DNA from 3 places in the Shigella dysenteriae genome. Region 1 is predicted to be linked to each of the others. Evidence: predicted binding sites of a transcription regulator. Region 1 holds the regulator's gene; each other region holds the start of a gene.
What was found. The regulator ArgR, encoded in region 1, controls arginine synthesis, uptake and breakdown. The targets are predictions, from matches to a motif close to ANTGAATAAAAATACANT.

Region 1 (9,980 bases):
AGGTCACCATTCAGGAATATCCGGCAACCAATTGAGTCGTGCGCTCAAAACAAAAAACCGGAGTCTGTGCTCCGGTTTTTTATTATCCGCTAATCAATTACTTATTAACGAACTCTTCGCCCAGGGCGATATCTTTCTTGAGCGTATCAAGCATACCTTCCAGCGCGTTCTGTTCAAATGCGCTCAGGGTACCGATAGATTTACGCTCTTCCACGCCGTTTTTACCCAGCAGCAGCGGTTGAGAGAAGAAACGGGCGTACTGACCGTCGCCTTCAACGTAGGCACATTCGACAACGCCTTGTTCGCCCTGCAGTGCACGAACCAGAGACAGACCAAAACGTGCAGCTGCCTGGCCCATAGACAGGGTTGCAGACCCGCCACCGGCTTTCGCTTCAACCACCTCAGTACCCGCGTTCTGGATACGTTTGGTCAGATCAGCCACTTCCTGCTCGGTAAAACTAACGCCAGGAACCTGTGACAGCAGCGGCAGAATGGTAACACCAGAGTGACCGCCAATAACCGGCACTTCAACTTCGCCTGGCTGTTTGCCTTTCAGTTCCGCAACAAAGGTGTTGGAACGAATGATATCCAGCGTGGTAACGCCGAACAGTTTGTTTTTGTCATAAACACCGGCTTTTTTCAGCACTTCAGCAGCAATTGCAACTGTGGTGTTAACCGGGTTAGTGATAATACCAATGCACGCTTTCGGGCAGGTTTTCGCAACTTGCTGTACCAGGTTTTTCACGATGCCGGCGTTAACGTTAAACAGGTCGGAACGATCCATACCCGGTTTACGCGCTACACCTGCAGAGATAAGAACGACATCTGCGCCTTCCAGCGCCGGAGTCGCATCTTCACCAGAAAAACCTTTGATTTTCACAGCAGTAGGGATATGGCTCAGATCGACGGCCACACCGGGAGTCACTGGAGCGATATCATACAGAGAGAGTTCTGAACCTGAAGGCAGTTGGGTTTTTAACAGTAGTGCAAGCGCCTGGCCAATACCGCCAGCAGCGCCGAGGACTGCGACTTTCATCCTAAACTCCTTATTATATTGATAAACTAAGATATGTTGCTCCGCTGCCGCGACCTTAATCCACAAAATTGCCGTTTACAATGACCACATCTCAAGAATGTGTAGTCACGCAAGTTTAGCGTTTATGCATTTAATTGCCGTAATCAGGAACCTAACTTACGTAATTAACAGTCGCTTATGCATTAGCGCAACATTCCAACAGGTGGTGACAATATACCCTACCGTTCAGCCAAAACAACATCAATTTGATAACAATTAATTTACTTTTAAGCAGAATTTGCATGCCGTGACGCAGGCATGTTTCTCAATAACGAAATTTGATAAAATCCCGCTCTTTCATAACATTATTTCAGCCTTCTTCAGGGCTGACTGTTTGCATAAAAATTCATCTGTATGCACAATAATGTTGTATCAACCACCATATCGGGTGACTTATGCGAAGCTCGGCTAAGCAAGAAGAACTAGTTAAAGCATTTAAAGCATTACTTAAAGAAGAGAAATTTAGCTCCCAGGGCGAAATCGTCGCCGCGTTGCAGGAGCAAGGCTTTGACAATATTAATCAGTCTAAAGTCTCGCGGATGTTGACCAAGTTTGGTGCTGTACGTACACGCAATGCCAAAATGGAAATGGTTTACTGCCTGCCAGCTGAACTGGGTGTACCAACCACCTCCAGTCCATTGAAGAATCTGGTGCTGGATATCGACTACAACGATGCAGTTGTCGTGATTCATACCAGCCCTGGCGCGGCGCAGTTAATTGCTCGCCTGCTGGACTCACTGGGCAAAGCAGAAGGTATTCTGGGCACCATCGCTGGCGATGACACCATCTTTACCACCCCTGCTAACGGTTTCACTGTCAAAGACCTGTACGAAGCGATTTTAGAGCTGTTCGACCAGGAGCTTTAATCTCTGCCCCGTCGCTTCTGGCGGCGGGGAAAATGTTGCTTATCCCTCTCAACCCCCTGCTTTCCCCTGCGATTAATTTAACGAATAGTGCGTTTTACTGCGACATGTCATTCACACAATGAATACATACGGTAAAAAAAGCACATTATGCAAAATTCATTATCTAATTGAAAATACTAGAATTAATGATAAATAACCGTATTTTCAATTCTTTTTTGTTATTAAAATTCACATTTTTAACACTTAGTATCAACAGAAACAGTTAGCGTGGTATTAATTAGTCCAATAATTAGTGTATACTTGATTTTGTGATAAGGGTCACGAAACAAAGACCCAGCAAAAAGATTATGTTGAGGTAAATATCATGAAAATCAAAACCACTGTTGCTGCATTAAGCGTACTTTCTGTTCTCTCTTTCGGTGCATTCGCTGCCGACTCCATTGATGCTGCACAAGCACAAAATCGTGAAGCAATCGGGACCGTATCCGTAAGTGGTGTGGCGTCTTCGCCAATGGATATGCGTGAAATGCTGAACAAAAAAGCGGAAGAGAAAGGCGCAACGGCCTACCAGATTACTGAAGCTCGTAGCGGTGACACCTGGCACGCTACGGCTGAACTGTACAAATAAACCCTCATCGTCTTGTCCGACGATATTGCCCCCGGTTCGGGGGCTTTTTTTTGCGCTAATGACGAACATTAAAACGCAAATGCCCTTCCAGCTCTTCCTCTGCCTCATCAAACAGCAATATTAACGCGCCAAAACGGCGACGCGTTTTCTCTCCCAGATGAACAAATTCAATCTCAAGTGGTAGCGGCAGGACATCGTTCATTAACACATCCCATAGTGAGTCGAGATCGCGTACCTTATCTTTCGCCAGACCAAAGATTTGGCTAAAGTCACGATAAAAATCCTCCTGACTCTCAATCTCATCAAAATCAAAGGTATAAATATTCATCTGTTGCCACCGTCACGTTTCGCGGCGAGTTCTGCCGTGCATCGCTAAGTATAGCCATGAAAAAACCGACGCTTTTGGCGTCGGTTTTGACTTAACTATCAGTCAACGCATGTTGATACTTATGGAGCATCCCCGCCAGCCGATGTACCGGTTCCGTCACCTGCGGTGGCGCTTGCCAGATGCGTAGCTTTTCCTGGTAGATTTCAAGTTCTTCCAGCAACTGGCCAAAGTACCGGCGACGTTTATCATCGCTACGGGCAGATATCACATGGTCTGCTGTGCGGCGCATTTGTCGGTGAAACGCCGATAAATCCTCGTTAACCGGGATCGGCGCATCACGCAGGCGCTGGTGCGCGATAATCATCGTCAGCGCCAGGCGAAATTTCGGCAAATCCCCTGGGAACTTATTCATCAGCAAAAACAGCTGCTGATAAAGTGCCGGGAGGTGGTTCTCTTTACGACGTGCCACATTGGTAGTCATCGCGGAAACAGCGGCAGAAACAAACTGATTAAGCAGTACACGTCCAGTCCTGTCGCGCGATTTATCCCGCACCAGCAAAATAACGGTGAACGCGAGCACACAGCCGACGATTTGCCCTAATGCGCTGTCGAGAAACTGACTGAAATGGAAAGTCATCGGGTTATCCAGCACGATAATATTTATGGTGCTGGCCAGCGCCCCCATCGAGCCCAGTCGCCGTTTCTGTACTTCTATTCCGAGGAAGAATCCCAGCACTGCCAGGCTAATACACAGCAGCAACATGCTCTGTTGGGTATTAGGGATAATCACCAAAAAGTAGAGCAGCCCTAACGGCAGCGCGGCCAGCGTCCCGTAGATAAAGTCGATCGCCACCATGCGTGGATTCGGCAAACGCATTGCCAGTGACGTCACTACCGCAATCATCACCATTGCACCACTGCCGGAAGTCCAGCCCGTCCACAGCCAGAAAAGCGTTCCCAGAATGCAGGAAAGTGTGGTTCGCCAGAAGTTAACCATTGCATGATGACGTTCGGCTGACTCTACTTTTACTTCCGGTTCGCCTTGCAGGATCTCTTCTTCGGTGGCGTTGATTTTTGTGTTACTGATAACGCCGCGCTTGAGAAGCTGATAACGCGTTGCCGCCGCGACCCAGCTATAAATGGTGACAGGCGTTTCCCGTTCCCCGGTCCAGGCGATAACTCTTCGCAGGCGTTTGAGCTGCTTGTGGACGTCCTGCGCGGTTTCTACCGGCGTGTCAAAAAATTCGCGGAAAGTATCAGTGATCAATTCCGGGCGCGTATTCTGAATAAGATAAGTTTCGCAGGATTGGGTAATCAGCGTCAGCGATAGCGTATTGATCGCTTTTAAACGTCGATTGGCCCGCGCCCAGCGGGAAGATTCCATATTCAGGTTGCTGCGCATGCCTTGTAGCGCCGTGGTGCGTCGCACCAGGTCGCCCCAGGCTTTATCGACAACCTCACCATCGCCATGCTTGATACAGAGTTGCATTAATTGATATTGCGCGACCAGCAAACTTTCCAGCTCTCGATCCACTTCTTGTTTGATCGATCGCGGAGAAAAGAGCAAATCCGCCATAATCGCACACACAATACCGATAACGATCTCGCTACAACGTTCGACGGCAAACTGCGGCGTAAGCAATGGTTCCGGCTGAATGGTGATCACAATGATCAGCGCGGTATAACCGGCCAGCCCCCACGCATACGAGTTTTCTATTCGTACCAGCGAGGATATCCAGGTACAAAAACCGGCCCAGATACAGCACACCAGAATCATCAATAATGGTGCGCGGATCATCGCAATGATGATCACCAGTCCGGCAATACAGCCAATAAATGTGCCGATGATGCGCAAAAAGCCACGATAGCGAATAGCGCCAGAATACGGTTCACCTCCCGCAGCAAAGGCCGGACCGGCGGCAACAATCGCCGCTGTCAGTACCGCCCAGCGTGGCGTTTCCAGCTGGAAGTGAAAGCCAACAAACAGCGCCAGTACAATGGCGGTCGCCAGTTTTACCGCAAAGCGAATATGTTGGTTAGCAATGGAGAAAATACCCATCGTGATTAACCAAACTCACGCAGGCGATGGGCCATTTTACGGAAGAACGAATCCTGGCTTTCGTCGCGATCTTGTTTGCCAGTGACCACCACTGTAGCAGTGGTGCCCGCAGGCCAGATGTTCTCTTGCTGGTTGTCGAGACGAATACGAACCGGAACACGTTGCGCCAAACGCACCCATTCAAGGTTAGAGTCGATGGTCGCCATCCCTTTGTCGTCACGCGTGCTGCTGGCGTTGGTGACCCCAGCGGCAACACTATCAACAGTCCCTTTCAGCACTTTGTTACTGCCAAGCGGCGTGATCTCTGCACGATACCCAGGGCGCACCCCTTCCAGCTTAGTTTCTTCCATATAGGCCAGTACATAGAAAGAGTTCTGTTTCACCAGCGCAACCGCCGTTGATCCACGAGTAATAAACTCACCGGTATAGACGTTGAGGTTGGTCACCCAGCCATCTGCTGGCGCGCGGATCACCGTGCGTTCAAGATCCAGTTTTGCCAGATCGCGGGTCGCCTGCGCTTTCGCTAACTGATGCAGAACCGTTTGTAGTACGTTGTTGGCCTGGTCGATCTCTTCGCGAGACATCGCCTGCACACCGAGACGGTTACGACGTCCGGCCTCCTGGCGTTTCTCCTGTGCCAGTACCTGATAATAAGCAACATCGGCTTGCGCTTCCTCAAGCGCCTTTTGATAGCGCGGCTGGTCGATGGTGAACAGAACCTGTCCTTTTTTCACCAGCTGGTTATCATTAACATTCACCTGGGTAATGAGTCCAGAAACGTCCGGCGCGATCGCAACGACGTCAGCGCTAAAGCGCGCGTCACGCGTCCAGGGGGATTCGGTGTAATAGACCCAGGCATTAAAAATTGCGATGAAGGCCAGAATGACTAATACGACCGTGATGGCCGTACGGGAGAATTTTCTTATTAGTGTTTTCACTTCAACCTCAAACGAACAGTCGCGATATCAAATAAAACAAGCAGCAATAGAGCGCGGTGTTGAACAACGCCGGGGTAATGACTCCAACTTATTGATAGTGTTTTATGTTCAGATAATGCCCGATGACTTTGTCATGCAGCTCCACCGATTTTGAGAACGACAGCGACTTCCGTCCCAGCCGTGCCAGGTGCTGCCTCAGATTCAGGTTATGCCGCTCAATTCGCTGCGTATATCGCTTGCTGATTACGTGCAGCTTTCCCTTCAGGCGGGATTCATACAGCGGCCAGCCATCCGTCATCCATATCACCACGTCAAAGGGTGACAGCAGGCTCATAAGACGCCCCAGCGTCGCCATAGTGCGTTCACCGAATACGTGCGCAACAACCGTCTTCCGGAGCCTGTCATACGCGTAAAACAGCCAGCGCTGGCGCGATTTAGCCCCGACGTATCCCCACTGTTCGTCCATTTCCGCGCAGACGATGACGTCACTGCCCGGCTGTATGCGCGAGGTTACCGACTGCGGCCTGAGTTTTTTAAATGGCGGAAAATCGTGTTGAGGCCAACGCCCATAATGCGGGCGGTTGCCCGGCATCCAACGCCATTCATGGCCATATCAATGATTTTCTGGTGCGTACCGGGTTGAGAAGCGGTGTAAGTGAACTGCAGTTGCCATGTTTTACGGCAGTGAGAGCAGAGATAGCGCTGATGTCCGGCGGTGCTTTTGCCGTTACGCACCACCCCGTCAGTAGCTGAACAGGAGGGACAGCTGATAGAAACAGAAGCCACTGGAGCACCTCAAAAACACCATCATACACTAAATCAGTAAGTTGGCAGCATCACCCAACGCCGGATGCCAGACAAAGTCGTAGATACCTGTTGGCACAAGTACCCGGCGCACCAGCCAGAAAATCGCCAGTGATAAAAGCAATTCAAAAAATATCGGTGGGAAGGACAGCCCAAACACCACGATAACGGGAAACAGACTCATGTTGACCTTGGTTGTATAGAGAGAGCAGGCGTTATTATTTTCAGCATCTGTCGCCGCAGAGAAGGGCATGGAAAGCCGGGCGAGAGCAACATTGCTGTAGATTGATATTTAATATATTAGCGTAACTGTTATGCTGTTATCTATATTATGTGATCTAAATCACTTTTAAGTCAGAGTGAATAATGGAACGACTAAAACGCATGTCGGTGTTTGCCAAAGTAGTTGAATTTGGCTCTTTTACCGCCGCCGCCAGACAGCTACAGATGAGCGTTTCGTCCATCAGTCAGACGGTGTCAAAACTGGAAGATGAGTTGCAGGTAAAGCTGTTAAACCGTAGCACACGCAGCATTGGCCTGACCGAAGCCGGTAGAATTTACTACCAGGGCTGCCGTCGTATGCTTCATGAAGTGCAGGATGTTCATGAGCAACTGTATGCCTTCAATAACACCCCCATCGGGACGCTACGCATTGGCTGTTCTTCAACTATGGCACAAAATGTTCTCGCCGGGCTGACAGCCAAAATGCTGAAAGAATACCCAGGTTTGAGCGTCAATCTGGTTACCGGAATTCCAGCCCCCGACCTGATTGCCGACGGTCTGGATGTGGTGATCCGCGTCGGCGCGTTGCAGGATTCCAGCCTGTTTTCCCGCCGTCTTGGCGCGATGCCAATGGTGGTGTGCGCCGCGAAAAGCTATCTCACACAATACGGCATACCGGAAAAACCCGCCGATTTAAGTAGCCATTCATGGCTTGAATACAGCGTGCGGCCCGACAATGAATTTGAACTGATTGCACCGGAAGGGATCTCGACTCGCCTGATCCCGCAAGGGAGATTTGTGACTAATGATCCGATGACGCTGGTGCGCTGGCTAACGGCGGGGGCCGGGATCGCCTACGTGCCGCTGATGTGGGTGATCAACGAGATCAATCGTGGGGAGCTGGAGATCCTGCTGCCGCGTTATCAGTCAGATCCACGCCCGGTTTATGCGTTATATACCGAAAAAGATAAGCTGCCGCTGAAGGTACAGGTCGTGATCAACTCGCTGACGGATTATTTTGTTGAGGTCGGTAAATTGTTTCAGGAGATGCACGGGCGCGGGAAAGAGAAGTAATTCATATTGTACTGTTACGTTGTACAAACCTGTGCCAACGGGTTCCCCTCACCCTAACCCCAGAGGAGCGAGGGGACCGTTCGTGCACGTAGAAAGATTAATTATCCTTCTGAAAATAATGAAATTATTACGCAGTACCGCCAACAGTCAGGTTATCGACTTTCAACGTCGGCTGGCCCACACCAACCGGCAAACTTTGCCCTTCTTTACCGCAGACACCCACGCCGTTATCCAGTTTCAGGTCGTTGCCAACCATCGAAATCTGCTGCATGGTTTCGATACCGGAACCAATCAACGTTGCGCCTTTCACCGGCTTCGTTACTTTACCGTTTTCAATCAGATATGCTTCTGAAGTGGAGAAAACGAATTTGCCGGAGGTGATATCCACCTGACCGCCACCAAAGTTCGGTGCATAGATACCGTACTCAACGGATTCAATAATTTCCTGCGGGGTCGATTTACCCGGCAGCATATAGGTGTTGGTCATACGCGGCATGGGCAGATGGGCGTAGGATTCACGGCGACCGTTGCCAGTCGGCGTCATCCCCATCAAACGCGCGTTGAGTTTATCCTGCATGTAGCCTTTCAGAATGCCGTTCTCAATCAGCACGTTGTACTGGCCTGGCGTACCTTCGTCATCAATCGCCACCGAACCTCGGCGATCGACCATCGTGCCATCATCAACCACGGTACACAGTTCTGAAGCCACCAGCTCCCCGACCTGTCCACTAAATACTGAAGTGCCACGGCGGTTGAAGTCGCCTTCCAGACCGTGACCTACCGCTTCATGCAACAGCACGCCCGGCCAACCTGCGCCAAGTACTACCGGCATGGTGCCCGCTGGTGCAGCAACGGCAGAAAGATTGACCAGCGCCATACGCACTGCTTCTTTTGCCCATGCATCCGCACGGACTTCGCCGTCAAGATCGGCAAGGAAGAACTCATAACCAAAACGACCGCCGCCGCCACTGGCACCGCGTTCGCGTTTGCCATCTTCTTCGACCAGAACGCTCACGGAAAGACGCACCAGCGGACGGACATCCGCCGCTAGCGTGCCGTCGGTGGCCGCAACCAGAATTAATTCATAGACACCACTGAGGCTGGCAGTCACTTCCTGTACGCGCTTGTCCGCTTCGCGGGCAACCTTATCGACGCGACGTAGGATATCCAGCTTCTCTTCACGGCTCATGCTTTGCAGCGGATCTACCGAGGTATACAACGGGCTATGCTCTACCGCGCCCAGCGTCTGTACTTTGCCATCACCACTATCACGGACGATGGTGCGCGCCGCTTGCGCACTCTGTTCCAGCGCCAGCAGGCTGATTTGGTCAGCGTAAGCAAATCCGGTTTTTTCACCGCTGATTGCACGCACGCCAACGCCCTGATCGATGTTGTAAGAACCATCTTTAATAATACGGTCTTCTAAAACCCAGGATTCGTGATAGCTCGACTGAAAATAGAGATCGCCATAATCAAGGCGACGTTCGGCCAGTTGACCGAGGATCGCGAACAAGTCCTGATGTTTCAGGCCGTTCGCCGCTAGCAATTGTTCACTTACCAGGTTCAGACTCATCGTTTTTGCTACTCGTTAGTTACTGCAGTAGAGGATTTTTTACGGCTGCCGGATGCGGCGTAAACGCCTTATCCGGCCTACGATTATGTTCCGGTTTGTAGGCCTGATAAGACGCACAGCGTCGCATCAGGCAACGGCTGTCGGATGCGGCGTAAACGCCTTATCCGACCTACGGTTATGTTCCGTTTGTAGGCCTGATAAGACGCACAGCGTCGCATCAGGCAACGGCTGCCGGATGCGGCGTAAACGCCCTATCCGGCCTACGGTTATGTTCTGGCTCGTTGGCCTTTGGCAACGATTATCTTATGAGATTGGGGCAATTACGCGCCCTCGTCAAATCATTGCGCTTTTTCTTTACGCGGTTGGCGCAACACTTCGTTGATTTGCGGATCGTCCAGCGGACCCGAAATGTG
Region 2 (9,980 bases), 1.2 Mb from region 1:
AGTGGTGTTTTAATAAAAGCATGCAATATTCTGATGATGCTAAAAAGATAAAACATGCATGCTCCGTAATAAATCATATTAATCTTCGCAGCGATCAGTCTAAAATAGCTGAGACATTATTTTTCAATCTCGATAAAGAACCCTATAACAATAGTCCTGAATTACAGGAGTTGATTTGGAATAAGTTGGTTGTATATGTCAATGATTTTAACTTAAGCAATCGAGAAAAAATATATTTAATCCAAAGGCTATTTAGTAATGTTGAGTCTATATTTAATAAAGTACCTGTCAGCATTTTAGTGAATGATATTTTTATGAAGGAGTTTTTTATGAAAAATCCTGAGATGGTTAATTGGTACTTCCCTCAGTTACTTAAGAGCTATGAGGATGAAAAGATTTATTTTGATAAGTTAGGGTATAATTTTAATAATAAAGAGTCTAATGAAGAGATTATGGAAAATCAACCAAAAGATGTTATTAAAGAAAAATTTAATAATGAATTAAAACTTAGGTTTAGAATGATGCAAACTATCTTGAAATCGGAGGTTAATATATTGCCATTTATTGACCAACAGCGTTTAAATACACTAAATCCTCCGGAAAATTTACGTATAGCAATAGAAAAATTTGGCTGGAATAAAAAAACTATCACTGCATAAAATAATGTGATGCCGGGATTTTTTTGTATTTCCCGGCATCTTTATAGAGATATTAATTATTTAATTTACTGAGCGTCGCGACCATCACCGCTTTGATGGTATGCATGCGGTTTTCCGCCTGATCAAAAACAATGCTGGCGGCAGATTCGAAGACCTCATCAGTCACTTCCATTCCGCCATGTAGGCCAAACTCTTCCGCCATTTTCTTACCAAGCGTCGTTTGGTCATCATGGAACGCGGGCAGGCAGTGGAGGAATTTGACCTCCGGGTTACCGGTCAACTGCATCATCTTGCTGTTCACCTGATAATCACGCAGTAATGCAATGCGTTCAGCCCATTTTTCTTTTGCTTCCCCCATCGACACCCACACATCGGTATAGATAAAGTCAGCACCTTCTACTCCCTTGGCTACATCTTCCGTTAGCGTAATATTCCCGCCATTTTGCTGTGCCAGAGCGCGGCATTCCGTAACCAGCGCAGCTTCCGGCCAGCATGCCTGTGGCGCGACCAGACGCAAATCCAGACCGGTAAGCGCCGCAGCTTCGAGCATCGAATTGCCCATGTTGTTACGTGCGTCACCTGCATAGACCAGCGTCATTTCGTTGAATGCTTTACCGGGTAAATGCTCCTGCATGGTGAGGAGATCCGCCAGCAACTGCGTGGGGTGAAACTCATTGGTCAGGCCGTTCCATACCGGCACGCCAGCGTATTCCGCCAGTGTTTCGACAATCTCCTGACCATAGCCGCGATACTGAATACCGTCATACATGCGACCCAGCACGCGGGCAGTGTCTTTAATCGACTCTTTATGACCAATCTGACTGCCGCTTGGGCCGAGATAAGTCACGCGAGCACCCTGGTCATATGCGGCAACTTCGAAAGAGCATCGGGTACGGGTCGAGTCTTTTTCGAAGATGAGCGCGATGTTTTTACCAGTGAGTTTGGCTTCTTCTTTGCCGCTTTTCTTATCGGCTTTCAGCTTCGCGGCTAACTGCAGCAGGCTGTTGAGTTCAGCTGGCGTGAAATCGAGTAATTTCAGGAAATGCTTATGATAAAACCCGGACATAGATCCCTCCTGTGGCTAACGCCTCAATGAATTAAAATTCAATTTATATGGATGATTATTCATTTGCAAGTCTAAAGCATAAATCTTTGTCACAAAGGTGGAGGCAATGTCAGTGGTGTGTGACAATAAGAGTATCGGCAGGACATTAAGAGGAATGAGCCATGGCAAACCCGGAACAACTGGAAGAACAGCGTGAAGAAACACGTTTGATTATTGAAGAATTACTGGAAGATGGCAGCGATCCGGACGCGCTGTACACCATCGAACACCATCTTTCCGCAGACGATCTGGAAACCCTGGAAAAAGCCGCAGTTGAAGCGTTTAAACTCGGTTACGAAGTGACCGATCCAGAAGAGCTGGAAGTTGAAGATGGTGATATCGTGATTTGCTGCGACATCCTCAGCGAGTGCGCGTTGAATGCCGATCTGATCGATGCCCAGGTTGAACAACTGATGACGCTGGCGGAGAAATTTGACGTTGAGTACGACGGTTGGGGCACTTACTTTGAAGATCCCAACGGCGAAGATGGCGACGATGAAGATTTTGTCGATGAAGACGATGACGGGGTTCGCCACTAATTAATTGATTAAAATGCCCGATAGCACACACTAGCGGGCATTTTTTTAGAGTTCGCGCAACATCCGCACTTCACAATCAACATGGCCCGTGCAGCCAAGTGCATAGTCGATATGTTGAAAACCTAAATGTTCATACAAACCAATCGCTTCTTTCAAAAAAGCGGTCGTTTCCAGATAGCAGCGTTTGAAGCCCATTTCTCTTGCCTCCTCCATCGCCTTTAAGGCCAGTTTTTTTGCCAGCCCTTTGCCGCGAATAGCCGGAAGAAAATACATCTTTTGCAGTTCGCAAATGTCCGATTCACTACCTGCTAATGGCGCAATCCCACCGCCGCCGACCACTTCACCCTCGTACTCAACCACCCAATATGCATGACCAGGCTGACTATACACTTGATACAGCTCGTCAAGATTCGGATCGGCGACGGTGTAGCCTTTATCAGCGGTAAGACCGTATTCGGCGGATACCTGACGAATGACGCGGGCGATAGCAGGATTATCCTGCAACGTCAGGCGACGCATTACAGGTGATTGCGGCGCAATGTTATTCATAGTTTAACCCAATAAAAATAAAGTAATTATACATTTGTTTAATACCACTCTCTTCTTACGTGCGCAAGCATCTTATAAAGCAATAAAGTTTTTGCCAGCCTATTACTGATAAGAGTATTGTAACGTGGCAGAACATTTTACTGTCTGTATCTATAAATTATATCAATGGATTTTTTAATTCAGGGAATTTTTATGGCTCAAGTTATTAATGAAATGGATGTTCCGTCCCATTCGTTTGTTTTTCATGGTACAGGTGAGAGATATTTTCTTATTTGTGTGGTGAATGTGTTGTTAACGATTATAACGCTAGGTATCTATTTACCATGGGCATTAATGAAATGTAGGCGTTATCTCTATGCTAATATGGAAGTTAACGGACAACGATTTTCTTATGGAATTACTGGTGGGAATGTTTTTTTTAGTTGTCTTGTTTTTGTTTTTTTCTATTTCGCAATCTTAATGACAGTGTCAGCAGATATGCCGCTTGTTGGCTGTGTTTTGACTTTGTCACTGTTGGTTTTGCTTATATTTATGGCAGCAAAAGGACTGCGTTATCAGGCCTTGATGACCAGTCTCAACGGCGTAAGATTTAGTTTTAATTGCTCTTTGAAAGGGTTCTGGTGGGTAACCTTTTTCTTGCCGATTTTAATGGCCATTGGGATGGGGACTGTTTTCTTTATCTCGACAAAGATGCTACATGCCAATAGTTCAAGTAGTGTTATTATATCTGTGGTTCTGATGGCAATAGTTGGTATTGTTTCCATTGGTAGTTTTAATGGTACTTTATATAGTCTGGTAATGAGTTTTCTCTGGAGCAATACCAGTTTCGGTATACATCGTTTCAAGGTGAAATTAGATACTACGTATTGTATAAAATATGCCATTCTCGCATTTTTAGCTTTATTACCTTTTCTCGCTGTTGCTGGTTATATTATCTTCGATCAAATATTAAATGCGTATGATAGTTCTGTGTATGCAAATGATGATATTGAGAATTTACAGCAATTTATGGAAATGCAACGTAAAATGATAATCGCGCAGTTAATCTATTATTTTGGGATTGCTGTTAGCACCAGTTATTTAACGGTGTCGTTGCGAAATCATTTTATGAGCAACCTGTCACTGAATGATGGGCGTATTCGTTTTCGCTCAACTTTAACATACCACGGTATGCTTTATCGCATGTGTGCGTTGGTGGTGATATCCGGGATTACGGGCGGTCTGGCTTATCCACTGCTGAAAATATGGATGATTGACTGGCAGGCAAAAAATACGTATTTGCTGGGCGATTTGGATGACCTTCCTTTAATCAATAAAGAAGAACAACCAGATAAAGGATTCTTAGCCAGTATTTCACGGGGAATTATGCCTTCTTTACCATTTCTGTAAGAGATAAAAAAGGCCGGAGCATGCTCCGGCCTTCGTTTTCATCACTGTGTTTTGATTACAGCGCGGCGATAACAGCCTGCTGTTCAATCAGTTTCGCTTTCGCTTCCGCATAGCCTTCCAGCTTCTCACGCTCTTTCGCGATGACCGCTTCCGGTGCGCGGGCGACAAAGCCTTCATTCGCCAGCTTGTTCTCGATACGGCTGATTTCGCCTTCGATCTTCGCCACTTCTTTCGCCAGACGCGCCAGCTCATCTTCTTTGTTGATGAGGCCAGCCATCGGGATCAGCAGTTCTGCGCCGTCGATGATCTTCGTAACGGAAACCGGACCTTTGTCATCGGCAGGCAGCACGGTGATGCTTTCCAGACGCGCCAGGGTTTGCAGGAAGCCACGGTTTTCATTTACGCGACGTTCTGCATCCGCGCTGCAACCACGCAGCAGCAGCTCCAGCGGTTTGCCCGGCGCGATATTCATTTCTGCACGGATGTTACGTACCGCAACGATCGCCTGTTTCAGCCACTCGGTGTCGGCCAGCGCCGCTTCATCAACCTGAGATGCATCGTACTGCGGGAACGGCTGCAGCATGATGGTGTCGGCAGTGATACCGCAAAGTACTTTCACACGCTGCCAGATGGTTTCGGTGATGAACGGAATGATCGGATGCGCGAGGCGCAGCAGACCTTCCAGTACAGTCACCAGCGTATGGCGAGTACCGCGCAGTTCGGCGTCTGTTCCACCATTCATTACCGGCTTGGTCAGCTCCAGATACCAGTCACAGAACTGGTTCCAGGTGAATTCATACAGAATGCCTGCGGCAATATCGAAACGGAAGCTGTCCAGCGCTTCGCGGTACGCTTTGATGGTCTGGTTGAACTCTGCCAGAATCCAGCGATCCGCCAGCGACAGCGTCATTTCACCGCCGTTAAAGCCGCAATCCTGACCTTCTGTGTTCATCAGCACAAAGCGGCTGGCGTTCCACAGCTTGTTACAGAAGTTACGGTAGCCTTCCAGACGCTTCATATCCCAGTTGATGTCACGACCGGTAGACGCCAGTGCCGCCAGGGTGAAGCGCAGGGCATCGGTGCCGTGCGGCTCAATACCGTTCGGGAACTGCTTCTCGGTGCGCTTACGGATTTTGTCCGCCAGCTGCGGCTGCATCATATTGCCGGTACGTTTTTCCAGCAGTTCTGGCAGCGAAATACCGTCAACCATATCCAGCGGGTCGATAACGTTACCCTTGGATTTGGACATCTTCTGGCCTTCGTCGTCACGAATCAGACCGGTCATGTAAACAGTGTGGAACGGCACCTGCGGTTTGCCATTTTCATCTTTGATGAAGTGCATGGTCATCATGATCATGCGGGCAATCCAGAAGAAGATGATGTCGAAGCCGGATACCATCACGCTGGTTGGGTGGAACTGACGCAGGGCGTCGGTGTTTTCCGGCCAGCCAAGGGTAGAGAAGGTCCACAGTGCAGAAGAGAACCAGGTGTCGAGAACGTCTTCGTCCTGACGCAGGGCAACGTCGGCACCGAGGTTATTTTCCTTGCGCACTTCTTCTTCGTTACGGCCAACATAAACGTTACCTGCTTCGTCGTACCATGCAGGGATACGGTGACCCCACCACAGCTGACGAGAGATACACCAGTCCTGAATATCGCGCATCCAGGAGAAGTACATGTTTTCGTACTGCTTCGGTACGAACTGAATGTCGCCGTTCTCAACCGCTTCAACCGCCGGTTTCGCCAGTACATCGGCACGCACGTACCACTGGTCGGTCAGCATTGGTTCGATAACTACGCCGCCACGGTCGCCGTAAGGAACGGTCAGGTCGTGCGGTTTAATTTCTTCCAGCAGGCCGAGTGCGTCAACCGCAGCAACGACCGCTTTACGTGCAGCAAAACGCTCGAGTTTCTGGAACTCTGCCGGGATTTCGCTGGAATAAACGTCAGATTCGTTACCTTTGGTATCGAACACCTGGGCGCTTTTACGGATATCGCCGTCAAAGGTCAGGATGTTGATCATCGGCAGCGCGTGACGTTTACCCACTTCATAGTCGTTAAAGTCGTGCGCCGGAGTGATTTTCACGCAGCCGGTGCCTTTTTCCATGTCGGCGTGTTCGTCGCCAACGATCGGAATACGACGGTTAACCAGCGGCAGAATGACATATTTGCCAATCAGATCTTTGTAACGCGGATCTTCCGGGTTAACGGCTACGCCAGTATCGCCCAGCAGGGTTTCCGGACGGGTAGTCGCGACCACCAGATAATCTTTACCGTCTGCGGTTTTCGCACCGTCAGCCAGCGGATAGCGGATGTGCCACATCGAACCTTTCGATTCGCGGTTTTCCACTTCCAGGTCAGAGATAGCGGTGCGCAGTTTCGGATCCCAGTTTACCAGGCGTTTGCCACGGTAAATCAGGTCTTCTTTATACAGACGAACGAAAACTTCTTTCACCGCATTGGACAGGCCTTCGTCCATCGTGAAGCGTTCACGCTCCCAGTCGACGGAGTTGCCGAGACGGCGCATCTGACGGGTAATCGTGCCGCCGGATTCCGCTTTCCATTCCCAAATTTTGTCGATGAAAGCTTCGCGGCCGTAGTCGTGACGGGTTTTACCTTCTTCTGCGGCAATCTTGCGCTCAACGACCATCTGGGTAGCGATCCCGGCGTGGTCAGTACCGACCTGCCACAGGGTGTTTTTGCCCTGCATGCGCTGATAGCGGATCATGGTATCCATGATGGTTTGCTGGAAGGCGTGACCCATATGCAAACTGCCGGTGACGTTCGGCGGCGGGATCATGATGCAGAAACTCTCCTGGCTTTCATCGCCATTAGGCTTAAAGTAGCCCTGCTTTTCCCAGTGCTCGTAAAGCGGCTGTTCGATATCTTGTGGGTTATATGTCTTTTCCATTATTTCCAGGTTGCCGTATTCAGGTTGAAACCAGCCACGCGGTAGGCTTTATAGCGTTCGCGCGCCAGTTGTTTCAGAGAATCTTCATAAGGAACGAAGTCTACCACTTCTGTGAAAGCGGTGGCAAAATCTGCAAAGCTTGTTCGCAGACTAATCAATATATCGCGCGGGCTGCTGCTGCGTTTTTGCGGCCAGGCGATCTCCACCGGCGCACCGCCGCGCGGTCCTTCTCCCGCTAAATTATGCGGAACAAAGCTTTCTGCCGGACGCGCCCACAGGGCTTCATCCAGCCGGTAAGCCTGCTTTTCATCTTCACAGGCGATGAGCACGCGCTTACCGCTGCGCCAACGTTCTGCGGCAATTTCACACACCAGTTGCTCAACGGCGCTTAAGCCATCGACGGTGGTGTCATTGTCCAGAAGGTAGAACGTCGCGTTTTTCATAAATGGGGCTTCTTGTGGTGGATTTAAATACGCATCAGGTATACACCGCAGCGCCTGATGCGACGCTGTTGTGTCTTATCAGGCCTACGAGTTCAGTGCTGTGTGTAGGTCGGATAAGGCGCTCACGCCGCATCCGACAATAACAGCATTGCCTGATGCGACGCTGCCGCGTCTTATCAGGCCTACGAGTTCGGTGCTGTGTAGGTCGGATAAGGCGTTCATGCCGCATCCGACAATAACAGCATTGCCTGATGCGACGCTTGCGCGTCTTATCAGGCCTACGAGTTCAGTGCTGTGTAGGTCGGATAAGGCGTTCACGCCGCATCCGGCAATAACAGCCTTGCCTGACGCAATTACTCTTCGCCGTTAAACCCAGCGCGGTTTAACAGGAACTGTGCCAGCAACGCCACCGGGCGACCGGTTGCGCCTTTTGCTTTACCAGAACGCCAGGCGGTACCGGCGATATCCAGGTGCGCCCAGTTGTACTTACGGGTAAAGCGTGACAGGAAGCAACCTGCGGTAATCGCCCCACCAGGACGACCGCCAATGTTCGCCATATCGGCAAAATTGGACTCCAGTTGTTCCTGATACTCGTCACCCAGCGGTAAGCGCCATGCGCGGTCACCGGATTGTTCAGACGCGGCAATCAGTTCATGGGCCAGCGGATTATGGTTCGCCATCAGACCAGTAATATGATGACCCAGCGCGATCACGCAGGCACCGGTCAGCGTCGCCACGTCAATCACCGCTTCCGGCTCAAAACGCTCAACGTAAGTTAACACGTCGCACAGTACCAGGCGGCCTTCAGCGTCAGTATTCAGCACTTCAACGGTTTGACCGGACATGGTGGTTAACACATCGCCCGGACGATAGGCTCGTCCGCCAGGCATGTTTTCGCAGCCTGCCAACACGCCGATAACGTTAATCGGCAGTTGTAGCTCCGCGACCATCCGCATCACGCCGTAAACCGCTGCCGCACCGCACATATCGTACTTCATCTCATCCATGCCTTCTGAAGGCTTGATCGAGATACCGCCGGAGTCGAAGGTTAAACCTTTACCCACCAGCACGATTGGGCGTGCATCTTCCGACGCGTTGCCTTTGTACTCAATCACCGACATCAGCGATTCGTTTTGCGAACCCTGACCGACCGCCAGATAGGAATGCATCCCCAGCTCTTTCATCTGCTGTTCGCCGATAACGCGGGTGATAACATTCTTGCTGTAGCTGTCAGCCAGCTGGCGCGCTTGTGAAGCGAGGTAAGCGGCGTTACAGATATTCGGCGGCATATTGCCGAGATCTTTCGCTGCTTTAATCCCGGCGGCAATCGCCAGACCGTGCTGGATCGCGCGCTCACCGCTGGTCAGTTCACGGCGGGTCGGCACGTTGAACACCATCTTACGCAGCGGACGACGCGGTTCGCTCTTGTTCGTTTTCAGCTGATCGAAACTGTAGAGCGTCTCTTTTGCCGTCTCGACAGCCTGACGCACTTTCCAGTAGTTGTTACGGCCTTTAACGTGCAGTTCAGTCAGAAAGCAGACCGCTTCCATTGAGCCAGTATCATTCAGCGTATTAATGGTTTTCTGAATAACCTGCTTGTACTGACGCTCATCCAGCTCACGTTCTTTGCCGCAACCAATAAGGAGAATTCGCTCGGAAAGTACATTCGGCACATGGTGCAGCAACAATGTCTGCCCCGGTTTTCCTTCCAGTTCGCCCCGACGTAGCAGGGCGCTGATGTACCCATCGCTGATTTTATCGAGCTGTTCTGCAATCGGAGAAAGGCGACGTGGTTCGAAGACGCCCACGACGATGCAGGCACTCCGCTGTTTCTCCGGGCTACCGCTTTTTACACTAAACTCCATGCACTACGCTCCTGAATCTTAAAGACAACGGCGGTGGCTACAGATAGAATTGCAAGCTTTCGTAACTCATGTCCGCTGTTGCGATGACTTCGTGTTAATCTTAACGTTATTACGGCATTGGCACGTCAGAACAAAATCTGAGAGGTGAATCCGTTGAGTATAATTATCTTAGCGACGATTTCGACGACTCAAGAGAATAAATGACGTTTAAGCCATGAAACAAGCTAAAATCCTGCAAAAGACGAGTTTTTACGGGCGTATTTAAAGTGATAATCATAAGATATCTGGTGCGGGAGACGCTCAAAAGCCAGCTGGCGATACTCTTCATCTTGCTTTTGATCTTCTTCTGTCAAAAGTTAGTGAGGATCCTCGGCGCAGCGGTTGACGGCGATATTCCGGCGAATCTGGTGCTCTCCCTTCTCGGGTTGGGCGTGCCGGAAATGGCGCAGCTTATCCTGCCATTAAGCCTGTTCCTCGGGCTGCTGATGACGCTGGGCAAACTGTATACCGAAAGTGAAAT
Region 3 (9,980 bases), 870 kb from region 1:
GCACTTCGCGCGTTTCGGCGCTTGGTTGCCAGTTGCGCGGCAGAAGCGGACGTTTGGAGTTCAGTTCGCGGATCAGGAACGCCTGTTTGTCGGCCTCTGACCAGCTTTCGTAGTCGCCGATACCGAGGTAGCGGGTCAGCTCGCCCAGCGCTTCGGTATGGCGGGTGCTTTCCTGACGGATATCAATACGGACCAGCGGTACGCCGAAACATTTCACGCGGCGCAGGGTGTCGAGCAGATCGCCGTTGGCGATAATACCCATGCCACACGCCTGAAGTGACTGGTAGCAAGCGTAGAGCGGTTCCCACAGTTCTTCGTTTTGTGTCAGCAGGCCTTCTGGTTTTGGCAGTTCTTCGCCTTTCAGGCGCGCTTCCAGCCATGCCTGTGTCGCCATCAGGCGAGAACGCAGGTTTTTCATCAGATAGCGATACGGTTCTGCGGCACCTTCTTCGCCAACCAGCGCCAGCAGTTCAGGGGTCGCTTCAACCATCGACAGTTCAGAAACCAGAACCTGAATATCTTTCAGGAACAGATCGGTGGCTTTCCAGCGGCTGAGTAGCAGGACGTGGCGGGTGATATCGGCAGTGACGTTCGGGTTGCCGTCGCGGTCACCGCCCATCCACGAGGTAAAACGGACCGGAACAAATTCGACGGGCAGTTTGTAGCCGAGGTTCTCTTCCAGTTGTTCGTTCAGTTCGCGCAGGTAATTCGGTACGCCTTGCCACAGGCTGTTTTCTACTACGGCAAAGCCCCATTTGGCTTCATCTACCGGGCTTGGACGCAGCTTACGGATTTCATCGGTATGCCATGACTGGGCGATCAACTGGCGCAGGCGGCGCATCAGCTGGTTGTGTTCGTAGTCAGCGATATCTTTGTTATCGAGCTGTTTTAAACAGGCGTTCACTTCCACCATTTTGTGGATCAGTGTACGACGGGTAATTTCGGTTGGGTGAGCCGTGAGGACCAGTTCCAGCGACAGCGATTCCACTGCTTTTTTGATGGTGTCTTCGCTCAGTTCCGGCTGGTTTTTCAGTTTGCGCAGGGTGCGGGCGATCACTTCCGGGTTGCTGGCAGCTTCGCCTTTCGGCGAAATGCTGTGGTATTGCTCGGCGGTGTTGGCCAGGTTCAGAAACTGACTAAACGCACGTGCAACGGGCAGCAGCTCGTCGTTCGACAAATTTTGTAAGGTGGTGAGTAACTCCTGGCGGTTAGCATCATTGCCAGCGCGTGAAGATTTGGACAACTTACGGATAGTTTCTACGCGTTCAAGAATGTGTTCTCCCAACGCATCCTTGATGGTTTCTCCCAGCACTTTGCCGAGCATACTGACATTACTACGCAATGCGGAATATTGTTCGTTCATATTACCCCAGACACCCCATCTTATCGTTTGATAGCCCTGTATCCTTCACGTCGCATTGGCGCGAATATGCTCGGGCTTTGCTTTTCGTCGTCTTTTATAAAGCCACGTAAAAGCGGTGACGTCAAATGCTGCGAAATCGCTTCAGCAAACGAATAAATAGCAGGAATTTACGTCATTAAATTCACGACGCTTTAAATAAGCGTAACTTATGGGAATGTTAAAAAATCGCCTCAATTAACACCAAAGGTGTAGGTCGGATAAGATGCGCAAGCATCGCATCCGACATTATTGCGGCACTGGAGTTTGGCAACAGTGCCGGATGCGGCGCAAGCGCCTTATTCGGCCTACGGTTGGGCATCGTTTGAGTCACTGTCGGTCGGATAAGATGCGCAAGTATCGCATCCGACATTATTGCGGCACTGGAGTTTGGCAACAGTGCCGGATGCGGCGCGAGCGCCTTATCCGGCCTACGGTTGGGCATCGTTTGAGTCACTGTAGGTCGGATAAGATGCGCAAGCATCGCATCCGACATTATTGCGGCACTGGAGTTTGACAACAGTGCCGGATGCGGCGCGAGCGCCTTATCCGGCCTACGTTTTAATGCCAGCAAAAATGGTGAATTACCTGGGTTATCAGTTCGCGGGTGGGCTTGATAAACCGTGTTTCCAGATATTCATCAGGCTGATGAGCCTGATTAATTGAGCCAGGCCCCAGAACCAGCGTCGGGCATAACGTTTGAATAAACGGCGCTTCGGTACAGTAGTTCACCACTTCGGTCTTTGCTCCGAGCAATTTCTCAACCACTTCAACCAGTTGATGATTCGGTGGGCATTCATAGCCAGGGATCGGCGGATGCAGCTCGTCGACCGTCAGACGACCCGGCCAGCGTTCGCTCACCGGAGCCAATGCATCGTTGAGCAAACCATTAAGTTCATTGAGTGTCATGCCAGGCAGCGGACGAATATCCATATGCAACTCACAGCAAGCGCAAATACGGTTAGAAGCGTCGCCACCGTGAATATGCCCGAGGTTGAGCGTAGGATATGGCACGGTAAACGCTTCGTAGTGATAACGTTCTTTCAGGTTATCGCGCAATTGCAAAATATGCCCGATGGCGTCGTGCATTAGTTCGATAGCGTTAACTCCGCGTGCTGGATCGCTGGAGTGCCCCGACTGGCCCTGAATACGGATGGCGTTAGAGATATGACCTTTATGTGCGCGTACCGGTTGTAGTGACGTCGGTTCGCCAATGATGGCGCAATCCGGGCGCAGGGCGGTAGTTTCGGCAAAATAACGCGCTCCGGCCATACTGGTTTCTTCATCAGCAGTCGCCAGAATGTAGAGCGGTTTTTTCAGTTTCGTGACGTCGACATCGCGTAGCGCATCAAGGATAAACGCAAAAAAGCCTTTCATGTCGGCGGTGCCTAAGCCGTAAAGCTTGCCGTCATGCTCCGTCAGTGTAAACGGATCGCGCGTCCAGCGACCGTCATCAAATGGCACCGTATCGGTATGCCCCGCCAGCAACAAGCCGCCAGCCCCCTGTCCGCAACTGGCCAGCATATTAAATTTGTTGCGAGTTCCTGGCACAGGCTGCACTTCCACATTGAAGCCTAAATCTTTAAACCAGTCCGCCAGCAGAGTGATTAAATCTGCATTGCTTTGATCGAGTGCCTCTTCCGTGGCGCTTATTGAAGGTGTGGCAATCAGAGCACGGTAAATCTCGATAAATGGCGGTAATTTGTTTTTCATTGTTGACACACCTCTGGTCATGATAGTATCAATATTCATGCAGTATTTATGAATAAAAATACACTAACGTTGAGCGTAATAAAACCCACCAGCCGTAAGGTGAATGTTTTACGTTTAACCTGGCAACCAGACATAAGAAGGTGAATAGCCCCGATGTTGAATACGCTGATTGTGGGTGCCAGCGGCTACGCTGGCGCAGAGCTAGTGACCTATGTAAATCGCCATCCGCATATGAACATAACCGCTTTGACTGTTTCAGCGCAAAGCAATGATGCGGGAAAGTTAATCTCCGATTTGCATCCGCAGCTAAAAGGCATCGTTGATCTGCCGTTGCAGCCGATGTCGGATATCAGCGAGTTTAGCCCAGGGGTGGACGTGGTGTTTCTCGCCACCGCCCATGAAGTTAGCCACGATTTAGCGCCGCAGTTTCTTGAAGCGGGCTGCGTGGTGTTCGACCTTTCCGGCGCGTTTCGTGTTAACGACGCCACCTTCTATGAAAAATATTACGGCTTTACCCATCAATACCCGGAACTGCTGGAACAGGCAGCCTACGGTCTGGCGGAGTGGTGCGGTAATAAATTAAAAGAAGCGAATTTGATTGCGGTGCCAGGCTGTTATCCGACGGCAGCACAGTTGGCGCTGAAACCGTTGATTGATGCCGATCTTCTTGACCTCAATCAGTGGCCGGTGATCAACGCCACCAGCGGCGTGAGCGGTGCAGGACGTAAGGCAGCGATTTCAAATAGTTTTTGTGAAGTTAGCCTGCAACCGTATGGCGTCTTTACTCATCGCCATCAACCAGAGATCGCCACACACCTCGGTGCTGACGTTATCTTCACCCCGCATCTGGGCAATTTCCCGCGCGGCATTCTCGAAACCATTACCTGCCGCCTGAAATCGGGTGTGACCCAGGCGCAAGTCGCGCAAGTGTTACAGCAGGCGTATGCCCATAAACCGCTGGTGCGGCTGTATGACAAAGGCGTTCCGGCGCTGAAAAATGTCGTTGGGCTGCCATTTTGCGATATCGGGTTTGCCGTTCAGGGCGAGCATTTGATTATTGTGGCGACCGAAGACAACTTACTGAAAGGCGCGGCGGCACAAGCGGTACAGTGCGCCAATATTCGTTTCGGCTATGCGGAAACGCAGTCTCTTATTTAAGGGTGCAATGATGAATCCATTAATTATCAAACTGGGCGGCGTACTGCTGGATAGTGAAGAGGCGCTGGAACGTCTGTTTAGCGCACTGGTGAATTATCGTGAGTCACATCAGCGTCCGCTGGTGATTGTCCACGGCGGCGGTTGCGTGGTGGATGAGCTGATGAAAGGGCTGAATCTGCCGGTGAAAAAGAAAAACGGCCTGCGGGTGACGCCTGCGGATCAGATAGACATTATCACCGGAGCACTGGCGGGAACGGCAAATAAAACCCTGTTGGCATGGGCGAAGAAACATCAGATTGCGGCCGTAGGTTTGTTTCTCGGTGACGGCGACAGTGTCAAAGTGACCCAGCTTGATGAAGAGTTAGGTCATGTTGGACTGGCGCAGCCAGGTTCGCCTAAGCTTATCAACTCCTTGCTGGAGAACGGTTATCTGCCGGTGGTCAGCTCCATTGGCGTAACAGACGAAGGGCAACTGATGAACGTCAATGCCGACCAGGCGGCAACGGCGCTGGCGGCAACGCTGGGCGCGGATCTGATTTTGCTCTCCGACGTCAGTGGCATTCTCGACGGCAAAGGGCAACGCATTGCCGAAATGACCGCCGCGAAAGCAGAACAACTGATTGAGCAGGGCATTATTACTGACGGCATGATAGTGAAAGTGAACGCGGCGCTGGATGCTGCGCGCACGTTGGGCCGTCCGGTAGATATCGCCTCCTGGCGTCATGCGGAGCAGCTTCCGGCACTGTTTAACGGTATGCCGATGGGTACGCGGATTTTAGCTTAAGTTTTGTTGGCCGGAGGCGTAGCTTTCCGGCATTGAATTTCAAAATAAGGAAACAGAGTTATGGCACTTTGGGGCGGGCGTTTTACCCAGGCAGCAGATCAACGGTTCAAACAATTCAACGACTCACTGCGCTTTGATTACCGTCTGGCGGAGCAGGATATTGTTGGCTCTGTGGCCTGGTCCAAAGCCCTGGTAACGGTCGGCGTGTTAACCGCAGAAGAGCAGGCGCAACTGGAAGAGGCGCTGAACGTGCTGCTGGAAGATGTTCGCGCCAGGCCACAACAAATCCTTGAAAGCGACGCCGAAGATATCCATAGCTGGGTGGAAGGCAAACTGATCGACAAAGTGGGCCAGTTAGGCAAAAAGCTGCATACCGGGCGTAGTCGTAATGATCAGGTAGCGACTGACCTGAAACTGTGGTGCAAAGATACCGTTAGTGAGTTACTGACGGCTAACCGGCAGCTGCAATCGGCGCTGGTGGAAACCGCACAAAACAATCAGGACGCGGTGATGCCGGGTTACACCCACATGCAACGTGCTCAACCGGTGACGTTCGCACACTGGTGCCTGGCTTACGTGGAGATGCTGGCGCGTGATGAAAGCCGCTTGCAGGATGCGCTTAAGCGTCTGGATGTCAGTCCGTTAGGCTGTGGCGCGCTGGCGGGAACGGCTTATGAAATCGACCGTGAACAGTTAGCTGGCTGGCTGGGCTTTGCTTCAGCGACCCGTAACAGTCTCGACAGCGTTTCTGACCGTGACCACGTGCTGGAACTGCTTTCTGCTGCCGCTATCGGCATGGTGCATCTGTCGCGTTTTGCTGAAGATCTGATTTTCTTTAACACCGGCGAAGCGGGGTTTGTGGAGCTTTCTGACCGCGTGACTTCCGGTTCATCATTAATGCCGCAGAAGAAAAACCCGGATGCGCTGGAGCTGATTCGCGGTAAATGCGGTCGGGTGCAGGGTGCGTTAACCGGCATGATGATGACGCTGAAAGGTTTGCCGCTGGCTTACAACAAAGATATGCAGGAAGACAAAGAAGGTCTGTTTGACGCGCTCGATACCTGGCTGGACTGCCTGCATATGGCGGCGCTGGTGCTGGACGGCATTCAGGTGAAACGTCCACGTTGCCAGGAAGCGGCTCAGCAGGGTTACGCCAACGCCACCGAACTGGCGGATTACCTGGTGGCGAAAGGCGTACCTTTCCGCGAGGCGCACCATATTGTTGGTGAAGCGGTGGTGGAAGCCATTCGTCAGGGCAAACCGCTGGAAGAACTGCCGCTCGACGAGTTGCAGAAATTCAGCCCGGTGATTGGCGAAGATGTCTATCCGATTTTGTCGCTGCAATCGTGCCTCGACAAGCGTGCGGCAAAAGGCGGCGTCTCACTGCAGCAGGTGGCGCAGGCGATTGCTTTTGCAAGGGCGCGGTTGGGGTAAGAACATTTATATGTACAAATTTGAGCCTGGCTTATCGCCGGGCTTTTTTATGGCAAAAAAAAGCGGATCCTGGAGATCCGCAAAAGTTCACGTTGGCTTTAGTTATTCGAGTTGAGAAACTCTCGAAACGGGCAGTGACTTCAAGGGTTAAAAGAGGTGCCGCTCCGTTTCTGTGAGCAATTATCAGTCAGAATGCTTGATAGGGATAATCGTTCATTGCTATTCTACCTATCGCCATGAACTATCGTGGCGATGGAGGATGGATAATGAATATTCGTGATCTTGAGTACCTGGTGGCATTGGCTGAACACCGCCATTTTCGGCGTGCGGCAGATTCCTGCCACGTTAGCCAGCCGACGCTTAGCGGGCAAATTCGTAAGCTGGAAGATGAGCTGGGCGTGATGTTGCTGGAGCGGACCAGCCGTAAAGTGTTGTTCACCCAGGCGGGAATGCTGCTGGTGGATCAGGCGCGTACCGTGCTGCGTGAGGTGAAAGTCCTTAAAGAGATGGCAAGCCAGCAGGGCGAGACGATGTCCGGACCGCTGCATATTGGTTTGATTCCCACGGTTGGACCGTACCTGCTACCGCATATTATCCCGATGCTGCACCAGACCTTTCCAAAGCTGGAAATGTATCTGCATGAAGCACAGACCCACCAGTTACTGGCGCAACTGGACAGCGGCAAACTCGATTGCGTGATCCTCGCGCTGGTGAAAGAGAGCGAAGCATTCATTGAAGTGCCGTTGTTTGATGAGCCAATGTTGCTGGCTATCTATGAAGACCACCCGTGGGCGAACCGCGAATGCGTACCGATGGCCGATCTGGCTGGGGAAAAACTGCTGATGCTGGAAGATGGTCACTGTTTGCGCGATCAGGCAATGGGTTTCTGTTTTGAAGCCGGGGCGGATGAAGATACACACTTCCGCGCGACCAGCCTGGAAACTCTGCGCAACATGGTGGCGGCAGGTAGCGGGATCACTTTACTGCCTGCGCTGGCTGTGCCGCCGGAGCGCAAACGCGATGGGGTTGTTTATCTGCCGTGTATTAAGCCGGAACCTCGCCGCACTATTGGCCTGGTTTATCGTCCTGGCTCACCGCTGCGCAGCCGCTATGAGCAGCTGGCAGAGGCCATCCGCGCAAGAATGGATGGCCATTTCGATAAAGTGTTAAAACAGGCGGTTTAAACCGTTTAACGCAGCTACCCGATAGGCTTCCGCCATCGTCGGGTAGTTAAAGGTGGTGTTGACGAAGTACTCAATAGTGTTGCCGCCACCTTTCTGTTCCATAATCGCCTGACCGATATGAATAATTTCGGCAGCGCGCTCGCCAAAGCAGTGAATGCCCAGAATCTCTTTTGTTTCCCGATGGAACAAAATTTTCAGCGTGCCCACGTTCATGCCGACGATTTGTGCACGTGCCAGATGTTTGAACTGGGCGCGGCCCACTTCATATGGCACTTTCATCGCGGTCAGCTGCTGTTCGGTTTTGCCCACAGAGCTGATTTCCGGGATGGTGTAAATGCCGGTAGGGATATCTTCAATCAGATGTGCGGTGGCTTCACCTTTCACCAGCGCCTGCGCGGCAATGCGCCCCTGGTCATAGGCCGCCGACGCTAGGCTCGGATAACCAATCACGTCGCCCACCGCGTAAACGTGCGGCTGTGCGGTCTGATACATGCTGTTGACCTTCAGCTGTCCGCGACTGTCAGTTTCCAGCCCAATGTTCTGTAACGCCAGCGAATCAGTATTACCGGTGCGACCGTTGGCATAGAGCAGGCAGTCAGCTTTCAGTTTTTTACCCGACTTCAGATGCATGATCACACCGTCGTCACAGCCTTCGATCTTCTCGTACTCTTCGTTGTGGCGAATCACTACGCCACTGTTCCAGAAGTGATAGGAGAGAGAATCTGACATCTCTTGATCGAGAAATGCCAGCAGCCGATCGCGGGTGTTGATCAGATCCACTTTTACATCCATACCGCGGAAGATCGACGCATATTCACAGCCGATCACTCCAGCACCATAGATAAGTACATGGCGCGGTTCGTGGTGCATGCTAAGAATTGAGTCGCTGTCGTAAATGCGTGGATGGGTGAAATCAACATCTGTTGGATGATATGGACGAGAGCCGCAGGCAATAACAAATTTTTCAGCGGTTAGTGTTTCAACGCTGCCGTCCGGGCAATCCAGCGCCAACGTATGCTCGTCAACAAAGCGAGCGTTCCCCTGCAATATTTCACAGTGATTACGTTCGTAAAATCCCTGACGCATGCGCGTTTGTTGATTAATCACGTTATCGGCATGGTTAAGGATATCGGCAAAAGAAGAGCGGAGCAGTCGGGAATGGTCGCTGTATAGTGGGTTTTGATTGAATTCTATAATGCGGCTGACGGCGTGACGGAGAGCTTTCGACGGGATGGTGCCCCAGTGGGTGCAACCGCCGCCAACATTTTGATAACGCTCGATAACTGCGACGCGCGCACCTTGCTTAACCAGGCCCATTGCAGCGCCTTCGCCGCCGGGGCCGGAACCTATTACTATGGCATCGTAATCGTAGGAATGTGGCATGGTAGGGCTTACCTGTTCTTATACATAAAAGCAACAGAATGGTAACATTTTATCGCGGGTAAGCCAATTGATCCCCGTCATTAATCTGGCTATAGCGTGAGCGGCCTTTGCTTTGTCTGCCTCCTTCTTAACCCATTTATTCACTATTAATCGCTTTTTCTTATGGCTGATAGTTTTATCTTGCCGAAGCGTGCTTTTTTGTTATTGTCTTTATGAAATCTTCTTATAAAACAAACATATAAATATTTTATATTGATGAGTTATTTGTATTTATACCATCAATAAAATCCGTTAATTAGCCTGTTTATAAGTGAATAAAGGAATAGCCGATGATCGAACACTATATTCGAGGGTTTGAGGAAGAACTGCGTGAGATCCGCCATCAGATCCACGAAAACCCGGAGCTGGGATTACAAGAATTTAAAACCAGTGCTTTGGTTGCGGAAAAGCTGCGCCAGTGGGGCTATGAAGTAGAGCAAGGACTGGCGACGACGGGGATAGTGGCCACGTTAAAAGTGGGCGACGGAGAGAAAAGTATTGGCCTGCGGGCGGATATGGATGCGCTGCCAATTTATGAAAATAGTGGCAAGCCCTGGGCCAGTAAACATCCTGGTTTAATGCACGCCTGCGGGCATGACGGGCATACCACCATACTGCTGGGGGCCGCGCGTTATTTTGCCGAAACCCGCCGTTTTAATGGCACGTTACGTCTTATCTTCCAGCCTGCGGAAGAGATGATTAATGGCGGTGAGATCATGGTTAAAGAGGGGCTTTTTGATCATTTCCCCTGCGATGTCATTTTCGGCATGCATAACATGCCCGGTCTGCCGGTGGGTAAGTTTTATTTCCAGCCAGGGGCACTGATGGCGTCAATGGATCAGTTCCATATTACGGTTCGTGGTTGTGGCGGACACGGTGCGATCCC

Region 2: the regulator ArgR is predicted to act here: its motif matches at 1,751-1,768, upstream of argF (ornithine carbamoyltransferase).
Region 3: the regulator ArgR is predicted to act here: its motif matches at 3,160-3,177, upstream of argC (N-acetyl-gamma-glutamyl-phosphate reductase).

Annotation. Positions count from the first base shown of each region.
Region 1 covers NZ_CP055055.1:4,280,313-4,290,292, forward strand. Annotated here, with positions in the region: gene degS (outer membrane-stress sensor serine endopeptidase DegS) at 1-35, shown strand, start outside; gene mdh (malate dehydrogenase) at 98-1,036, opposite strand; gene argR (transcriptional regulator ArgR) at 1,471-1,941, shown strand; gene yhcN (peroxide/acid stress response protein YhcN) at 2,306-2,569, shown strand; gene HUZ68_RS20435 (barstar family protein) at 2,625-2,897, opposite strand; gene aaeB (p-hydroxybenzoic acid efflux pump subunit AaeB) at 2,989-4,956, opposite strand; gene aaeA (p-hydroxybenzoic acid efflux pump subunit AaeA) at 4,962-5,894, opposite strand; partial or broken gene HUZ68_RS20450 (p-hydroxybenzoic acid efflux pump operon protein AaeX) at 5,902-5,967, opposite strand; one part of gene HUZ68_RS20455 (IS1-like element IS1B family transposase) at 5,983-6,431, opposite strand; one part of gene HUZ68_RS20455 (IS1-like element IS1B family transposase) at 6,431-6,680, opposite strand; gene aaeX (p-hydroxybenzoic acid efflux pump operon protein AaeX) at 6,709-6,882, opposite strand; gene aaeR (HTH-type transcriptional activator AaeR) at 7,065-7,994, shown strand; gene tldD (metalloprotease TldD) at 8,122-9,567, opposite strand; gene yhdP (AsmA2 domain-containing protein YhdP) at 9,906-9,980, opposite strand, start outside.
Region 2 covers NZ_CP055055.1:446,246-456,225, forward strand. Annotated here, with positions in the region: gene yjgL (protein YjgL) at 1-659, shown strand, start outside; gene argF (ornithine carbamoyltransferase) at 712-1,725, opposite strand; gene rraB (ribonuclease E inhibitor RraB) at 1,887-2,303, shown strand; gene HUZ68_RS02280 (GNAT family N-acetyltransferase) at 2,349-2,852, opposite strand; gene HUZ68_RS02285 (YjgN family protein) at 3,045-4,241, shown strand; gene valS (valine--tRNA ligase) at 4,297-7,152, opposite strand; gene holC (DNA polymerase III subunit chi) at 7,152-7,595, opposite strand; gene pepA (leucyl aminopeptidase) at 7,949-9,460, opposite strand; gene ytgA (protein YtgA) at 9,614-9,664, shown strand; gene lptF (LPS export ABC transporter permease LptF) at 9,727-9,980, shown strand, end outside.
Region 3 covers NZ_CP055055.1:78,325-88,304, forward strand. Annotated here, with positions in the region: gene ppc (phosphoenolpyruvate carboxylase) at 1-1,363, opposite strand, end outside; gene argE (acetylornithine deacetylase) at 1,961-3,112, opposite strand; gene argC (N-acetyl-gamma-glutamyl-phosphate reductase) at 3,266-4,270, shown strand; gene argB (acetylglutamate kinase) at 4,278-5,054, shown strand; gene argH (argininosuccinate lyase) at 5,115-6,488, shown strand; gene oxyR (DNA-binding transcriptional regulator OxyR) at 6,755-7,672, shown strand; gene sthA (Si-specific NAD(P)(+) transhydrogenase) at 7,655-9,055, opposite strand; gene HUZ68_RS00435 (M20 aminoacylase family protein) at 9,385-9,980, shown strand, end outside.